One region of the Cellulosimicrobium sp. G4 BAM 1002 genome, then DNA from elsewhere that is predicted to be linked to it. Evidence: riboswitches for the same ligand, from Rfam matches in the RefSeq annotation. Region 1 holds a riboswitch; the other holds the start of a gene.
The links. Region 1 has a riboswitch for S-adenosylmethionine ahead of ACMXGY_RS03265 (ABC transporter substrate-binding protein). Riboswitches for the same ligand answer to the same signal wherever they lie in the genome.
Positions count from the first base shown of each region.

Region 2: linked by a shared signal. The riboswitch ahead of ACMXGY_RS19980 (methylenetetrahydrofolate reductase) and the one ahead of ACMXGY_RS03265 (ABC transporter substrate-binding protein) in region 1 are both predicted to bind S-adenosylmethionine.

Region 1 is NZ_CP182109.1:711,704-718,881, reverse strand. It holds gene ACMXGY_RS03280 (dipeptide ABC transporter ATP-binding protein) at 1-344, opposite strand, end outside; gene ACMXGY_RS03275 (ABC transporter permease) at 341-1,363, opposite strand; gene ACMXGY_RS03270 (ABC transporter permease) at 1,360-2,310, opposite strand; gene ACMXGY_RS03265 (ABC transporter substrate-binding protein) at 2,338-3,966, opposite strand; SAM riboswitch class IV at 4,015-4,128, opposite strand; gene ACMXGY_RS03260 (LLM class flavin-dependent oxidoreductase) at 4,297-5,394, opposite strand; gene ACMXGY_RS03255 (LLM class flavin-dependent oxidoreductase) at 5,642-6,757, opposite strand; gene ACMXGY_RS03250 (rhodanese-like domain-containing protein) at 6,801-7,178, opposite strand, start outside.
Region 2 is NZ_CP182109.1:4,480,730-4,487,907, reverse strand. It holds gene metE (5-methyltetrahydropteroyltriglutamate--homocysteine S-methyltransferase) at 1-1,625, opposite strand, end outside; gene ACMXGY_RS19980 (methylenetetrahydrofolate reductase) at 1,659-2,720, opposite strand; SAM riboswitch class I at 2,726-2,828, opposite strand; gene ACMXGY_RS19975 (alpha/beta fold hydrolase) at 2,949-3,878, shown strand; gene ACMXGY_RS19970 (sodium/solute symporter) at 3,881-5,428, opposite strand; gene ACMXGY_RS19965 (heavy metal transporter) at 5,425-5,874, opposite strand; gene ACMXGY_RS19960 (LytR/AlgR family response regulator transcription factor) at 5,958-6,845, opposite strand; gene ACMXGY_RS19955 (histidine kinase) at 6,842-7,178, opposite strand, start outside.

The DNA of each region.
Region 1 (7,178 bases):
ACCGTCGGGTCCTGGGGCACGAGCCCGACGTCCCGGCCCCGCACCTGCTGCCACTCCTTCTCGGAGAGGCCGCCGACGTCCTGCCCGCCGAGCCGGATCGTCCCGCCCGTCACCGCTCCCCCGCGCGAGAGCAGGTGCAGGGCCGCGTGCGCCGTCGTGCTCTTGCCCGAGCCGGACTCGCCTACCAGCGCGACGACCTCGCCCGGCCCGACCGTCAGGTCGACGCCGCGCACGGCAGGGTACGACCCGCCGTCTCGCGTGCGGTACGCGACCTCCAGGCCGCTGATCTCGAGCACGGGCGCCGTGCCCGACGTCGTGCCCGTGTGCGCCTCCGTGGTGCTCATGCGTCCTCTCCCGTCCTCTCCAGGGACCGTGCGATGCGGTTCGCCGACAGCACGACGACGACGATCACCAGGCCGGGAAGCGTCGTCAGCCACCACGCGGCGGCCAGGTAGTCACGCCCGCCGGAGACGAGCGACCCCCACTCCGGCGCAGGCGGCGGCGTCCCGTAGCCGAGGAAGCTCAGCGCGGAGATCGCGAGCACCGCCGTCCCGAGCTCGAGCGCGACGAGCGCCACGACCGGACCGGTCGAGTTCGGCAGGACGTGCCGCCACAGCACGCCGTACCAGCGCACGCCCGACGCGCGTGCCGCCTCCACGTAGACCGACGTCGACGTGCGCAGCACCTCGGCGCGCATGACGCGGGCGAACGTCGCGACGCTCGTGATGCCGACCGCGATCGCGACGTTGACCGTGCCGAAGCCGAGCGCCGTGATGATCGCGAGCGAGAGCAGGATGCTCGGGACGGCGAGGAGCACGTCGACGAGGCGACCGACGACGTCGTCCACCCAGCCCCGCACGAACCCCGCCAGCAGGCCGAGCAGCGACCCCACGACGAGGCCCACCGCGACCGCGATCACGGTTGCGCTCAGCGACGCCGACGCACCGTGCACGACGCGCGCGTACACGTCGCGCCCCAGATGGTCCGTGCCGAACAGGTGCGCGCCCGACGGTGGCTGCAGCCGGTCGGCCGGCACGCCCACGAGCGGGTCGTACGCCGTGAAGAGCTGCGGCGCGACGGCCCACGCCGCGACGAGGACGACCGCGAGAGCCGCCGCGACGAGCCCCGGGCGCCGCACGAGGTAGGCCGCCGTGCGTCGTCTGCGACCCGGCAGCGCCGCACCGCGGACCTGGCCGCGACGGATGATCGACCGCGCGTCCTCGCGGTCCGCGATCTCGACCTCCTCGGGCGTCCGCGCGTCGGGCACCTCCGGCGCGCCCGGCTCCGCGCGGGGAGGTGCCGCCGTCGCGAGCAGCCCCACGTCGTCGCGCAGCACGATCCGCACTCCTGGCCTGGTGCTCATGCCGCCACCTTCCGTCGTGCGTCGATGCGGGGGTCCAGCAGCGGGTAGAGGAGGTCGACGACGAGCGTGACCACCACGAAGACGAGCGCCGAGAACACGACGACCGCCTGGACGACGGGGATGTCCTGGGAGTCGACCGACGTCACCGTGAGCCGGCCCAGGCCGGCGCGCGAGAACACCGTCTCCGTGACGACGGTGCCCCCGAGCAGCCCGCCCACGAGCACCCCCAGGACCGTGAGCGCCGGGATCGCGGCGTTGCGCAGCGCGTGCGCGACGTGGACGCGCGCCCGGCTCGCGCCCTTGGCGCGCGCCGTCTCGACGTACGGCTCGGTGAGCGTGCCGCGCAGGCTGCGCGCCAGGATCTGGGCGATCGAGGCGCTCGCGGGGATCGCGAGCGTGACCGCGGGCAGCACGAGGCTGATCGCGCCCTCGTTGCCGATCGCCGGGAAGACCGGGACCTGGAACGAGAACCACTGCAGGAGCAGCAGGCCCACCCAGAACGTCGGGAGCGCGACGCCGAGCGGCGGCAGCGACGCGAGCGCGTGCCGCAGCCATCGGGCGCGCGGGTAGGTGCTCGCGATCGCGAGGCCGCCTCCCGCGACGACCGCCAGCACGAGCGCTGCGGCCGTGAGCCGCAGCGTCTCCGGGAGCGCCTGGAGGACGAGCTGCGTCGCCGGCGCCCCCGACCCGTACGACGCCCCGAAGTCGAGGCGCAGCGCGTGCCACAGCGCGTCGCCGTACTGCACGAGCACGGGCCGGTCGAGGCCGTACTGCGCGCGCAGGTCGTCGAGGAGCGCCGGGTCCACCTGGTCCGCCTCGCCGCCGCCGCTCGCCATGAGCGCGGCCGGGTCGCTGGGCAGCAGGTACAGGACGAAGAACGAGATCGTGAACGCCGCCCAGAGCACGAACAGCCCCTGCCCGGCGCGACGCAGGACGAACCGGCCCATGGGTCGGTCTCCTTCCGTGGGGAGCGGTCAGTCCTGGGTGACCCAGGCGTCGTAGAAGTCGAGGCGCGACGACGCCTCGAACGTCAGGCCGTGGACGGTGTCGGCGGCCGCGATCGTGGTCGAGAGCTCGTAGACCGGGATCGCGTGGCCCTTCGAGACCAGGAGGCGCGACGCCTCCGTGACGAGCCTCTGCCGCTCGGCCGCGTCGGTCGCCGCCGCGGACGCGTCGAGCAGTTCGTCGACCTCCTCCGCGTCGCGCTGGTTGATGTTGCGCGCGTTCGCCGAGAAGATCGTCCGCAGCACGTCCGGGTCGGAGCGCGTGAGGTTGTAGTAGTCGAACTCGAAGTCGCCGCTCTCCTTGATCGCCGTCGACTCGGCGACGGTCACGTGCTGGAGCTGGAGGTCGACGCCGATCTGCGCGAGCTGCTGCTGGACCAGCTCGAGCGGCTCCGGGACCTGCCAGAACGTCACGGTGGTGGAGAGCTTCTGCCCGTCCTTCTCGCGGACGCCGTCGGCGCCCTCGACCCAGCCTGCGTCGTCGAGGATCTTCCTGGCGCCCTCGGGGTCGTAGGCGAGCTCGTCCGCGATGCTCTCGTAGAGCGGCGTCGAGTGGGACAGCACGCCCGTGGCGGGCTCGTCCTGCTCACTGAGCACGGTGTCCGCGATCTGCTCGCGGTCGATCCCCTTGAGGATCGCGGTGCGCACGGCCTCGTCGCCCGCCAGGGGGCTCGACTCGTTCGGGAAGAGGTTGAACACGACGCCCGGGTTGGCGCGGTACTCGAGCCAGAACCCGTTGCCGTCGAACTGCGGGAGGTCGACGGTCGAGATGGCGGCCGTCGCGTCGATCTGCCCGGACAGCAGGCTGCCGCTGCGCACGCTCGCCTCAGGGATGACCTTGAGCGTCACCGTGTCGAGGTACGCCTCGTCCTGGTGATCGTTGGCCTCGGAGCCCCACGCGTAGCCCGGGACCTTCTCGAGCACGATCTCCTGGTCCGGCGTGTACGACTGCACGGCGAACGGGCCCGAACCGACGAACGCGCCGGCGCAGCGGTCCTCGACGCTCAGGTCGGCGGACGACGGCGCCAGAAGTCCGAGCGAGAACGTCGACGTCGCCTGGAGGAACTGCGCGCTCGGCGCGGCGAAGTCGACCGTGAAGGTCTGCGGGTCCGTGACGGTTGTGCCCTCGTAGCCGACGAGGTACTGCGACCCGAGCGACGCCGTCGCGCCGAGGGCGACGATCGCGTCGAAGTTGGTCTTGACCGACGCTGCGTCGATCGGGGTGCCGTCGGCGTACGTCGCGTCGTCGCGCAGGTGGAACGTGTAGCTCGACGCGTCCTCGTTCACCTCCCAGCTCTCCGCGAGCCACGGCAGGATCTCGCCCGTCTCCGGGTCCTGCGCCGTGAGCGACGCGACCGTCTGGCGCGCCGCGGCAATGGCGTCGTTGTTGCCGACCTGCTGGGGGTCGATGCAGTGCGAGTCGACCGTGATCGCGAAGGTCAGGTCGCCGCCCGCCACGGGCTCGCCCGTGGGGCTGGGCGAGCCACCGCCGTCGGACGCGCCCGAGCCGCCGCCCGCGCACGCGCCGAGGAGGAGCCCGGTCGCGGCGGCTGCCGCGGCGACGGTCAGGTACCGGCGTCGGTGAGGTGTGGGGTTCATGGTCGTGCTGCTCTCCTCGTGGACTGGCGCGGCGGAACACCCGACCGCGCGGCGTGCTTACCGCGCAGCGGGAGCTGCGCGGTCAGGTCGATCCCGGAGCACCCCGTCACGTCGAAGGGTTGCTGGTCAGCGAGCCGGGCCTGGGTGCTGACGCTCGTCACCTGGGAGCAGCAAAGACAATCCCGACCGGTTGAGTCAAGTATCGAGACGGACGTCTTGCCAGCCGGACGCATGTTTCACGTTGAGCACCCAGAGAGCCACTGCAGGCTGGGTTCTTGTCGTCCGGCGGCGTCCTCGACGACAACTACCCAGCACTCCACGAGCCGCCGGTCAGCCGGCGGTGAAGCCCGCCGCGCGGCGCGCGTCGGCCGGGCCCCAGAGGTCCGTCTTCACCTCGGCCCTCACGACCGGGATCACCTCTTCCGCGAACCGGCGCAGCACGTCCTCCTGCTGCGTCGCGGGGATCAGGTGGTTGACCGAGACCGACTGCAGGTCGTGGCCGTACGACGCGTGGTAGTCGAGGATCTTCTGCGCCACCCGCTCCGGCGAGCCCACGAGCGCCGGGCCGCGCTCGACGGCGTCCTCGACCGTGCGGAAGCTCGGCGCCTTCCCGACGGCGTCGGGTCCGTAGCCCCGGCGCGCGGCGGCGGCGACCTGACCCTCGTAGATGGGTCGGTACTGCTCGACCGCCTCCTCCGTCGTGTCCGCGAGGAACAGCCCGCCCGAGCCCGAGCCGACGAACCCGTACGCCGGGTCGTGCCCGTGCGCCGCGTACCGCTCGCGGAAGCGGTCGATGAGCACCTGGTAGCTCTCGCGCGGCTGCAGCGCGTTCGCGCTGACGACCGGGTCGCCGTACCGCGCCGCGAGCTCGACTGCGAACCGCGACGTCGCCGACCCGTGCCAGATCCGGAACGGCCCCGCGAACGGGCGCGGCAGCGTCGTCGCGTGCTCCAGCGCGTGCCGGTGCCGCCCCGACCAGCTCACGTCCTCCTCCGACAGCAGCAGCCGCAGCAGCTCGTAGTTCTCCTGCAGGTACTCGTACTGCTTGTCGATGTCGAGCCCCAGCAACGGGTACTGCAGCACCTCGTTCCCCTTGCCGATGACGATCTCCAGCCGCCCCCGGCTCAGCTGGTCCACCGTCGCGAGGTCCTCCGCGACGCGGATCGGGTCGAGCAGCGACAGCACCGTCACGCCCGTCGACAGCAGGATCCGCGACGTCCGCGCCGCCACCGCACCGAGGATCACCGTGGGCGCCGACGACAGCACCTCCCCCGCGTGCCGCTCCCCCACCGCGAACGAGTCGAACCCGAGCTCCTCCGCGAGCACCGCCGTCTCCACGACCCGGTTCAGCCGGTCCGCCGGAGCGACCGCCTCCCCGGTCACCGGGTGCGGCGGGTTGAACACGATGTCGAGCACCTGGAATCGCACGGTCGTTCTCCTTGCTGTCGTGGTCGTTCGTCGTCGGGTTCACTGCCCGCGGGGTCGGGTCGGGTGGTCGGGGTGGATGGGCGACGGGCAGGACGAGCGGTGGGGTCGGACCATGTGCGAAGGACGTCAAGGCGCGCTCGAGAACGTGACACGACAGGCCACGGCGACGGCGCGCCAGTCCGAGCACAGGGTCCGACCCCACCGCGGACCCGACCACGCGGGCCGTAGACCCGGCCCACAGGACCCGTCAGGCCGCGGCGGCCTCGGCGGTGGCGGCGTCTCGCTTCGCGACCTCCTCGCGGACGATCGGGATGACGTAGCGGCCGAAGTCGATCGCGTCGTCGAGCAGGTCGTAGCCGCGGGCCGAGATGACGCGGACGCCGAGGTCGTAGTAGGCGAGGAGTGCCTCGGCGACCTGCTCGGGCGTCCCGACGAGCGCGTTGGAGTTGCCGGCGCCGCCGGTGGCCCTGGCGGTCGCGGTCCACAGGGCGGTGTCGTAGCGCTCGCCCTGGGCCGCGATCTCGAGGAGGCGCTGCGAGCCGGCGTTCTCGGGCTTGTCGATGGGGTGCCGACGGCTGAGCTGCCCGCCCGCGGCGGCCTTGCGCGCCTCGATGCGGTCGAGGATGCGGTGGGCCTTCTCCCACGCAAGCTCCTCGGTCGTCGCGACGATCGGGCGGAACGCGGCGTGGATGCGCGGCGGCGTGGTGCGGCCTGCGGCCTTGGCCTCCGCGTGCACGCGCGCGATCTGCTCGGCCGTGCGGTCGAGCGGCTCGCCCCAGACGGCGTAGATGTCGGCCTCGGCGGCGCCGACGCGGAACGCGGCGTCCGACGACCCGCCGAACGAGATGGTCGGTGTGCGGCCCTCGAACGGCTTGGCGTCGAGCACGAAGTCGTCGAAGTGGTAGAACGGCCCGTGGTGGTCGAACGGCTCGGCGCTCGACCACGCCTGCTTGACGATCTGGATGTACTCGTGGGTGCGCGCGTACCGCTCGTCCTTCGTCAGCGTGTCGCCCTCGCGGCCCTGCTCGTGGTCGTTGCCGCCGGTGATGAAGTGGACGGAGAGCCGACCGCCGGAGAGCTGGTCGAGGGTCGCGAACGTCTTGGCGGCGTACGTGGGGTAGGACACGTTGGGCCGGTGCGCGAGCAGCAGCTCGATCGACTGCAGGCGTGCGGCGGTGTACGCCGCGAGCGCGGCAGGCTCGGGGCCGGACGAGCCGTACGCGAAGAGGACGCGCGTCCAGCCGTTGTCCTCGTGCGCGCGCACGAGGCGCTCGAGGTAGGCGGGGTCGAACGCGGCGGTGGTGCGCTCGGTGGTCTCCGAGGCGTCGTTGGTCGTGGCGATGCCGAGGAACTCGACGGGCATGAGGGTCTCCGGTGTGGTCGGGGTCGGGCGGGGTTCTCGAGGGTCAGGGCCGGGCGGGCGCCGGCTGCGCGGGCGTCGGCTCCGTGGGCACCTCGACCGGGTCGGACGCCGGGAGGCCGGCCTCCTTCCAGGACGGGAAGCCGCCGTCGACGTGGGACACGTTCGTGTACCCGCGTGCGGCGAGCTCCTCGGCGACGGGACCGGAGCCGTTCGGCGACCCGCACACGACGACGACGGGCGTGTCGAGCGAGACGGCGGGGTTGTCGGCGGGGCCGAACAGCGCGTCGAGGTCGTGCCGGTCGGCGAGGGTGGCGCCGGGGATCTCGCCGTGCGCGGCGCGCCCGCCGGCCGAGCGCACGTCGATGAGCAGGGCGCCGTCGGCGACCTTCGCGGCGGCGTCGGTCGCGGTCTGGAGGGGTGG
Region 2 (7,178 bases), 860 kb from region 1:
CGCGCGATCTCCGCGCGCATCGCGGCCGTGTAGTCCGCGTCCGAGAGCTCGCCCTTGGTCCACTGCGCGCGGGCGCGGCGAATCTCCGGCGTCTGCGGGAACGACCCGATGGTCGTCGTCGGCAGCGGCGGCAGGTTCAGACGCTCCTGCTGGGCGGCCGCACGCTCGGCGTAGTCCCCGCGCGCGAAGTCCGCGGCGGTCAGCGCGGCCGCGCGCTCGCGCACCGCCGGCACGACGACGCCGCTCGCCGCGGCGCGTGACGCGACCGCCGCGCGGGACGCCTCGATCTCGGTCGCGACGGCGTCGCGACCCTCCGTGAGCGCGCGGGCGAGCGTCGCGACCTCGCCGACCTTCTGGTCCGCGAACGCGAGCCAGTCGCGCAGGCGCGGGTCGAGCGTCGTGCCGGTCGCGGCACCCGGCTCGGCAAAGGTCTCGTCCTCGACGTCGTGCGGCACGTGCAGCAGCGACGTCGACGTGCTGACGGAGACGGCGCCACCGGCGAAGTTGCTCGCGTAACCGAGCACCTCAAGCTTCGCGGAGAGGTCGGCGCGCCAGACGTTGTGCCCGTCGATGAGCCCGACGACGAGTGTCTTGCGCGCGAGGCCGTCGTGCGCCAGACCGTCGGGGATGTCCGCCCGCACCGCATCGATCGCGATCGCCTCGACGTCCGTGTCCGAGAGGACCCAGAGGAAGTCGTGGTAGCGGCCGTCGGGGCTGGGCGAGGTCTCCAGTCGACCGTACGGTGCAGCAACGAGGATGGCGGGCCGCGCGTCCCGTGCCGAACCCTGGATGTCTCCCGACCCGGAGGGCTCCGTAGGGAGCGACCCCGGGTTCGGCACCGGGCGGAGGTCGGTCGCGAGAGCGCGGTACGCCGTCTCGACGGCCGCGGAGAGCTCCTCGGCGTTCGCGGGGTCGGTGACGAGGATGGGCTCGTCGAGCTGGACCCACGGCGCTCCGGCCGCGGCGAGCGCGCGCAGGAGGTCGGCGTAGGCAGCCACGACGTCGTCCAGACGGTCGAGCGGCGAGTACCCCGCGGGGGCGTCGTCGGCGGCCTTCGACAGCGCGAGGAACGTCACCGGCCCGACGACGACGGGCCGCGTCACGACCCCGGCCTCCTTGGCCTCGACGAACTCGCGCACGACGCGGTCGTCGACGAACCGGATCGGGGTGTCCGGGCCGATCTCGGGCACGAGGTAGTGGTAGTTCGTGTCGAACCACTTGGTCATCTCGAGCGGGGCGTCATCGCCGGCGCCGCGCGCCACGGTGAAGTAGCCGGCGAGGTCGAGGCGACCGGCATCGTCCGGACCGGTGCCGAGGAGCGACGCGAACCGCGACGGCACGGCCCCGAGGGACGCTGCGACGTCGAGCACCTGGTCGTAGTAGGAGAACGACCCGGGGACGGACGCGTCGTCGGCGCCGAGGCCGAGCTCGACGAGCCGGCGCACGGTCGCGAGCCGCAGCTCGCGGGCCGTGGCCTCGAGCTCGTCGGCGTTCGTGCGCCCGGCCCAGAAGGCCTCGACGGCCTTCTTGAGCTCGCGTCGGCGCCCGATGCGCGGGTAGCCGAGCACGGTGCCGGCCGGGAACGGGACCGGGTTCTGGGTAGGGGAGGGTAGGGAGGTGGCCATGATCGAAACCTCTTGCTGGTCCTTCAGGACCGATCAGACGGGCGTGCCGTGCGTGGCTGCGCTCGTCGTGGGCAGGGAGGTGCCGGTGACCCACGGCCCGCTGGCCAGGTCCGGGGCGAGCGGGGCGGCGGCAGCGCTGGTGCTGCCCCCGGTCCCGCGCGACCCGCCGCCGAGGTGGACACCCTCGAGCAGGTCAAGTGCGGCGCGGTGCTTGTTGAACGTGTACACGTGCAGACCGGGCGTGCCCGCGTCGAGGACGCGCTGCGCGAGGTCGACCGAGTACGCGATCCCGTAGGCGTGCTGCGCCTCCGGGTCGGGCAGGGCGTCGAGCGCGTCCAGCAGGTGCTGGGGCGCGCGCACGCCCGTGAGCTCCTCGACGCGACGGAGCCGCGCGGGCTCCGTCGTGGGCAGCAGCCCGGCGAGGATGGGGATCGTCACGCCAGCCGCGCGGGCCTCGGCGACGAAGTCGGTGTACGACGACGCGTCGTAGAAGAGCTGCGTGATCGCGAAGCTCGCGCCGGCCTGCTGCTTCTGCCACAGGCGGCGCACCTCCTGCGTGCGCGTCGTCCCGGCGGCGGGGTTCCCGTCGGGGAACGTCGCGACGGCGATCGTCAGCGGGCGCGTGGCGCTGCGCAGGGCGACGGCCGGGTCGGACGCGCAGCGCGACGCCTCGACCTCGCGCAGGAGCGCGACGAGCTCGGTGGACGACCGGACGCCGTCGGCCGCGGGCCGCCAGTCGGGCTGGTCGCGCGGCGGGTCGCCCCGCAGCGCGAGGAAGGAGCGCACGCCCTCGTCGAGGAAGTCGGAGATGACCGCCTCGACGTCCTCGCGCGACGCCCCCACGCACGTGAGGTGCGCGATGGGCAGCACGGGGGTGCCCTGCAGCAGCCGCCCGACGACCTGGCGGGCGGTGGCCCGGTCGGTCCCGGCGGCGCCGTACGTCACGGAGATGAAGTCGGGGTGCGTCGCGACGAGCCGCCGCGCCGTCTCCCAGAACTTCGGTGCGGCGTCCGGGCGCCGCGGGGGCATGAGCTCGAACGACACCGTCGGCCGGGGACTGCCCGGGCGGTGCGCGAAGGATGCCTCTGAGACCATGCGTCACTCCATCGACCCTGGCGTTAGCACCTTTGTCCTCGGGAGGCTTCCGTCGGCGGGTTGCTGCGGTGTCGTCGAGCCAGGACTCTCGACCGCTCTGGATGGTTCACCCGATCCTACGGGGCATCCGCCATCTGGTCGAGCATGCTCGCTCCGTGAGACGCGTGGCCGAGTGCTCGTTCCTATGATGGCGGGCAGGTGGTCGGCCGTCCGGTCGAGAGGAGTCCGATGAAGCACTCTGCCAAGCCCCGGCACCTCGTGCGTGAGGTGGACGGCGTGCGCGTCCACCTCCGCGAGGCCGGTGTGCGCTCGTCGACCGGTGTGGTGCTGCTGCACGGCTTCCCTGCGTCGTCCCACTCGTTCCGCGACGTGGTCCCGGTGCTGGGCGAGCACGCGTACGTCGTCGCACCCGACCTCCCGGGCTTCGGGTTCTCGGAGGCCCTCCCGCCCGACGAGTACACGTTCGAGCGCCTGACGGACGTGATCGAGGCGCTCCTGGCGGCGCTCGGGATCGAGCGGTACGTCCTCTACGTCACCGACTTCGGCACTCCCGTCGGGTACTCCTTGGCGTTGCGACACCCGCGCCGGGTCCTGGGACTGGTCGTGCAGAACGGCAACGCTCACGACGCCGGGCTCGGCGAGGCGTGGGACACGGCGCGACGTTTCTGGGCGGACCCGAGCGCTGAGAACAAGGAGCTGCTCCCGGAGTGGCTGACCTTCGAGGGGACCCGCGACCAGTACCTCGCGGGGTCACCGCCGGAGGTGCAGGAGCTGCACCCGCCCGAGTCGTGGCACCTCGACTGGGAGCGGCTGTCGCAGCCCGGCATGACCGACCTGCAGTTCCGGCTGTTCACCGACTACCGCACGCACGTGGCGCGCTTCGACGAGATCGCGGAGTACCACCGGCAGCACCAGCCGCCGTGCCTGGTCCTGTGGGGGCGGTTCGACACGTTCTTCGACATCCGCGAGATCCTCGCCTACCACGAGGTCATGGCCTCGCTCGAGGTGCACGTCTACGACGCGGGGCACTTCCTGCTCGAGACGCACTCGGCGGAGGTCGCCGAACTGCTCGCAATCTTCGTCGACGACGTGCTCGAACGCGAGCAGACCGCCGCACGACCTCGCCGCGGACCCGGCCCCGAGCCGGGGCGGACGTAGCGTCACGGCTCGCGCAACGGCGCAGCGCCCGGCCACTGGAGCCGTTCGGGGACGTGCAGGCGGCGCAGGAAGCGGTCGGTGCGCAGGGGCGGGCCGTGCCGGTCGAGCCGCGACACGACGACGACGGTCGCCGTCGCGAGCGGGATCGTCCACGCCGCGGGCTGGGCGAGCAGCGACCGCACGACGGCCGCGGCGCCGTCGACGCCCGCACCGGTCGCGTACCCGGCCGCGGCGAGACCGGACGAGGCGAGCAGCGCCGTCGCGCACAGGACCGACCCGACGACCATGCCGGCCACGGCGCCGCGCGCGGTGAGCCCGCGCCACCACACCCCGAGCAGGATCACCGGGGACAGCGCCGACGCGGCGAACACGAACACCGTGCCGACGCTCGTCACGAGCCCTTGCGGGATGGTGACGAGCGCGACGGCGAGCGGGATGGCCGTGCACACGACGGCGGACCAGCGGAACGAACGCACCGTCCCGCCGAAGAGGTCCTGGCTCACGACCCCGGCGAGCGCCACGACGAGCCCGGACGACGTCCCGAGGAACGCGGCGAACGCGCCCGCGACGACGAGCGCCGTCAGCACCTCGCCCCCGAGCCCCGGCACGAGCCGCGCGGGCAGCTCGAGGACCACGGTGTCGGCGACGCCTGGCCGGGCGAGGTCCGGCGCGACGACGCGCGCGACGAGCCCGAGCGTGCTCGACACCATGTAGAACACGCTGATCATCACGAGCACGACGACGGTGGTGCGGCGGGCCGAGCCGCCGTCGGGCGAGGTGTAGAAGCGGACGAGGACGTGCGGCAGGCCGGTGGTGCCGAGCAGCAGCGCGAGGAGGAGCGACACGGTCGCGTAGGCGTCGAGGCCCGCCGGCCCGGCCTCGTGGGGGAAGGCTGCGGCGGGGTCTGAGGTCACGCCCGGCGCGCCACCGGGCTCGAACGCACCACCCATCGCCATGAGCACGACCACGAGCGGCACGGCGAGCGCGGTGAGCTTCACCCAGAACTGGAACGCCTGGACGAACGTGATCGACCGCATGCCGCCGGCCGCGACGACGGCGCTCACGACGACCGCGATCCCCACCGACCCGACCCACGGCGGCACCGGCGCGACGCTCGTGATGACCAGCGCGGCGCCGTGGAGCTGCGGCACGACGTACAGCCAGCCGATGACGAGCACGAGCACGCTCGTGAGGCGGCGCGCGACCACGGAGTCGAGCCGCGCGTGCACGAAGTCCGGGATCGTGTACGCGCCGCTGCGCCGCAGCGGCCCGGCGACGAAGAGCAGCACGAGCAGGTACCCGGCCGCGTAGCCGACGGGGAACCAGAACGCCTCGGCGCCCGCGAGCAGCGCGAGGCCGGACAGCCCGAGGAACGTCCCCGCGGACAGGTACTCGCCGCTGATCGCCGACGCGTTCCACACCGGCCGCACGGTCCGCGACGCGACGAAGAAGTCGCTCGTCGTGCGCGAGATGCGCAGGCCGTAGAAGCCGATGAGGCCCGTCGCGAGGAGGAGCAGCCCGACGGCGACCAGGGGCAGTGCGGTGCTCATGCGCCACCGCCGTCGTCGGTGCCCGGGTCGCCCGACCCGCCCTCCACGAGCGCCCGGTACCGGCGCTCGTTGCGTGCCGCCGCGACGGCGAACACGACGGCGAACGCGAGGATCACCGGGTAGAACCCGTACGCGTGCAGGATCCAGGGCAGCGGGACGCCGAGCAGCACCACGTCGTCCAGCGCCGGCACCCCCGTCATGGTCAGCGTGAGCAGCGCGACCGCCACGAGGAACGAGACGACGCACGCGAGCCCCAGGCGCAGCTGTGCCCGGACGAGCCCGCGCGTGTAGAGGGTGGCGTCGTCCGTCTCGGCAGCATCACCGGCCCGGGTGGGCACGTCACCGCGGGGTGCGCGACCGCCGTCGGGCACCGGGTCCGTCGACCGCACGCGCACGCGCGCCGACCCGGGGGCGGCGAGTGCTGCACCTTCGGTCGAGAGATGCACGCCGGAGTGCATCTCTCGGCCCGGGGTGCGTCTCTCGTCGACCGGCTCGGGCGGCTCGCCCGACGGCGACGGCGGCGGGGCCGTCACGGCTCGCCCCGGTGCGGGCGCAGGAGGGCCTCGCGCACCGCCGGGACCATGCGACGGCTCACGGGCACCTCGCGCCCCGCGACGACGACCACGGGCTGCGCCCCGCCGAACCGCGCCGCGGTCACGGCGGTGCGGTCCACCAGGTACGACCGGTGCACGCGCAGGAACCCGGCGGGCGCCCACCGCTCCTCGAGGTCCGACAGCGGCTCGCGGACGAGGAAGTGCTCGGTGTCCGTGACGAGCCGCGAGTAGTCGCCCTGCGCCTGCACCCACCGCACGGCGCTGCGGAGTACGAGCCGGGTCGTCGTCCCGACCGTCACGACGAGCGTCTCGTCGTCGGGGACGTCACGCTCCGCGGCGCTGGCACCCCCGACGGGCGCGGCGCTCGCGGGAGGCGACCCCGCGCCGTCGGGCGCGGCGGACCCGGACCCGGCGCCACGCCCGGACCCGCCGCCACGCCCCGTGCGGTCGGCGAGCCGCTCCACCACCCGGTCGACGGCGCGCGTGAGGCGCTCGCGGCGCACCGGCTTGAGCACGTAGTCGACCGCCTCGACGTCGAACGCCTCGAGGGCGCGCGCCTCGTCGGCGGTGACGAAGACGACCGCGGGGCGGTCGGCGAAGCGCGTGAGCGCGCGGGCGAGGTCGAGGCCCGTGAGACCGGGCATGTGGATGTCGAGGAACGCGGCGTCCAGGGCGCGGGTCGAGAGCTCGCGCAGCGCCTCGGACCCGGTCGCGACCCCGAGCACCGACCGCACGCGCGGGTCGCGGCGCAGCAGGGCGACGAGCTCGTCGAGCACCGGCCGCTCGTCGTCCGCGACGAGCACGTCGAGCCCGACGGCGGCGCTCGCCGTGGCGCGCGAGGCGCCCTGGTCCGGGGTCGTCACGGCACGCTCACCTCCGTCTCGTGCAGCGGCTGCGACTTGGGCACACGCAGCCGGACCAGGGTGCCCGAGCCGAGCGCGGTCTCGATGTCGAGCGCGTGGTCGTCGCCGTAGAGCTGGCGCACACGGGTGTCGACGTTGCGCAGCCCCACGTGCGCCGTGCCCCGCGACGTGAGGAGCTCGCGCACGACGGCGGGTTCCATCCCGACGCCGTCGTCCTCGACCGTGATCGCTGTCTGGGTGCCCTCGTCGAGCGCGGTGATGACGATGGTGCCGCCCTGCTCCTTCGGCTCCAGCCCGTGCCGCACGGCGTTCTCGACGAGCGGCTGCAGCGAC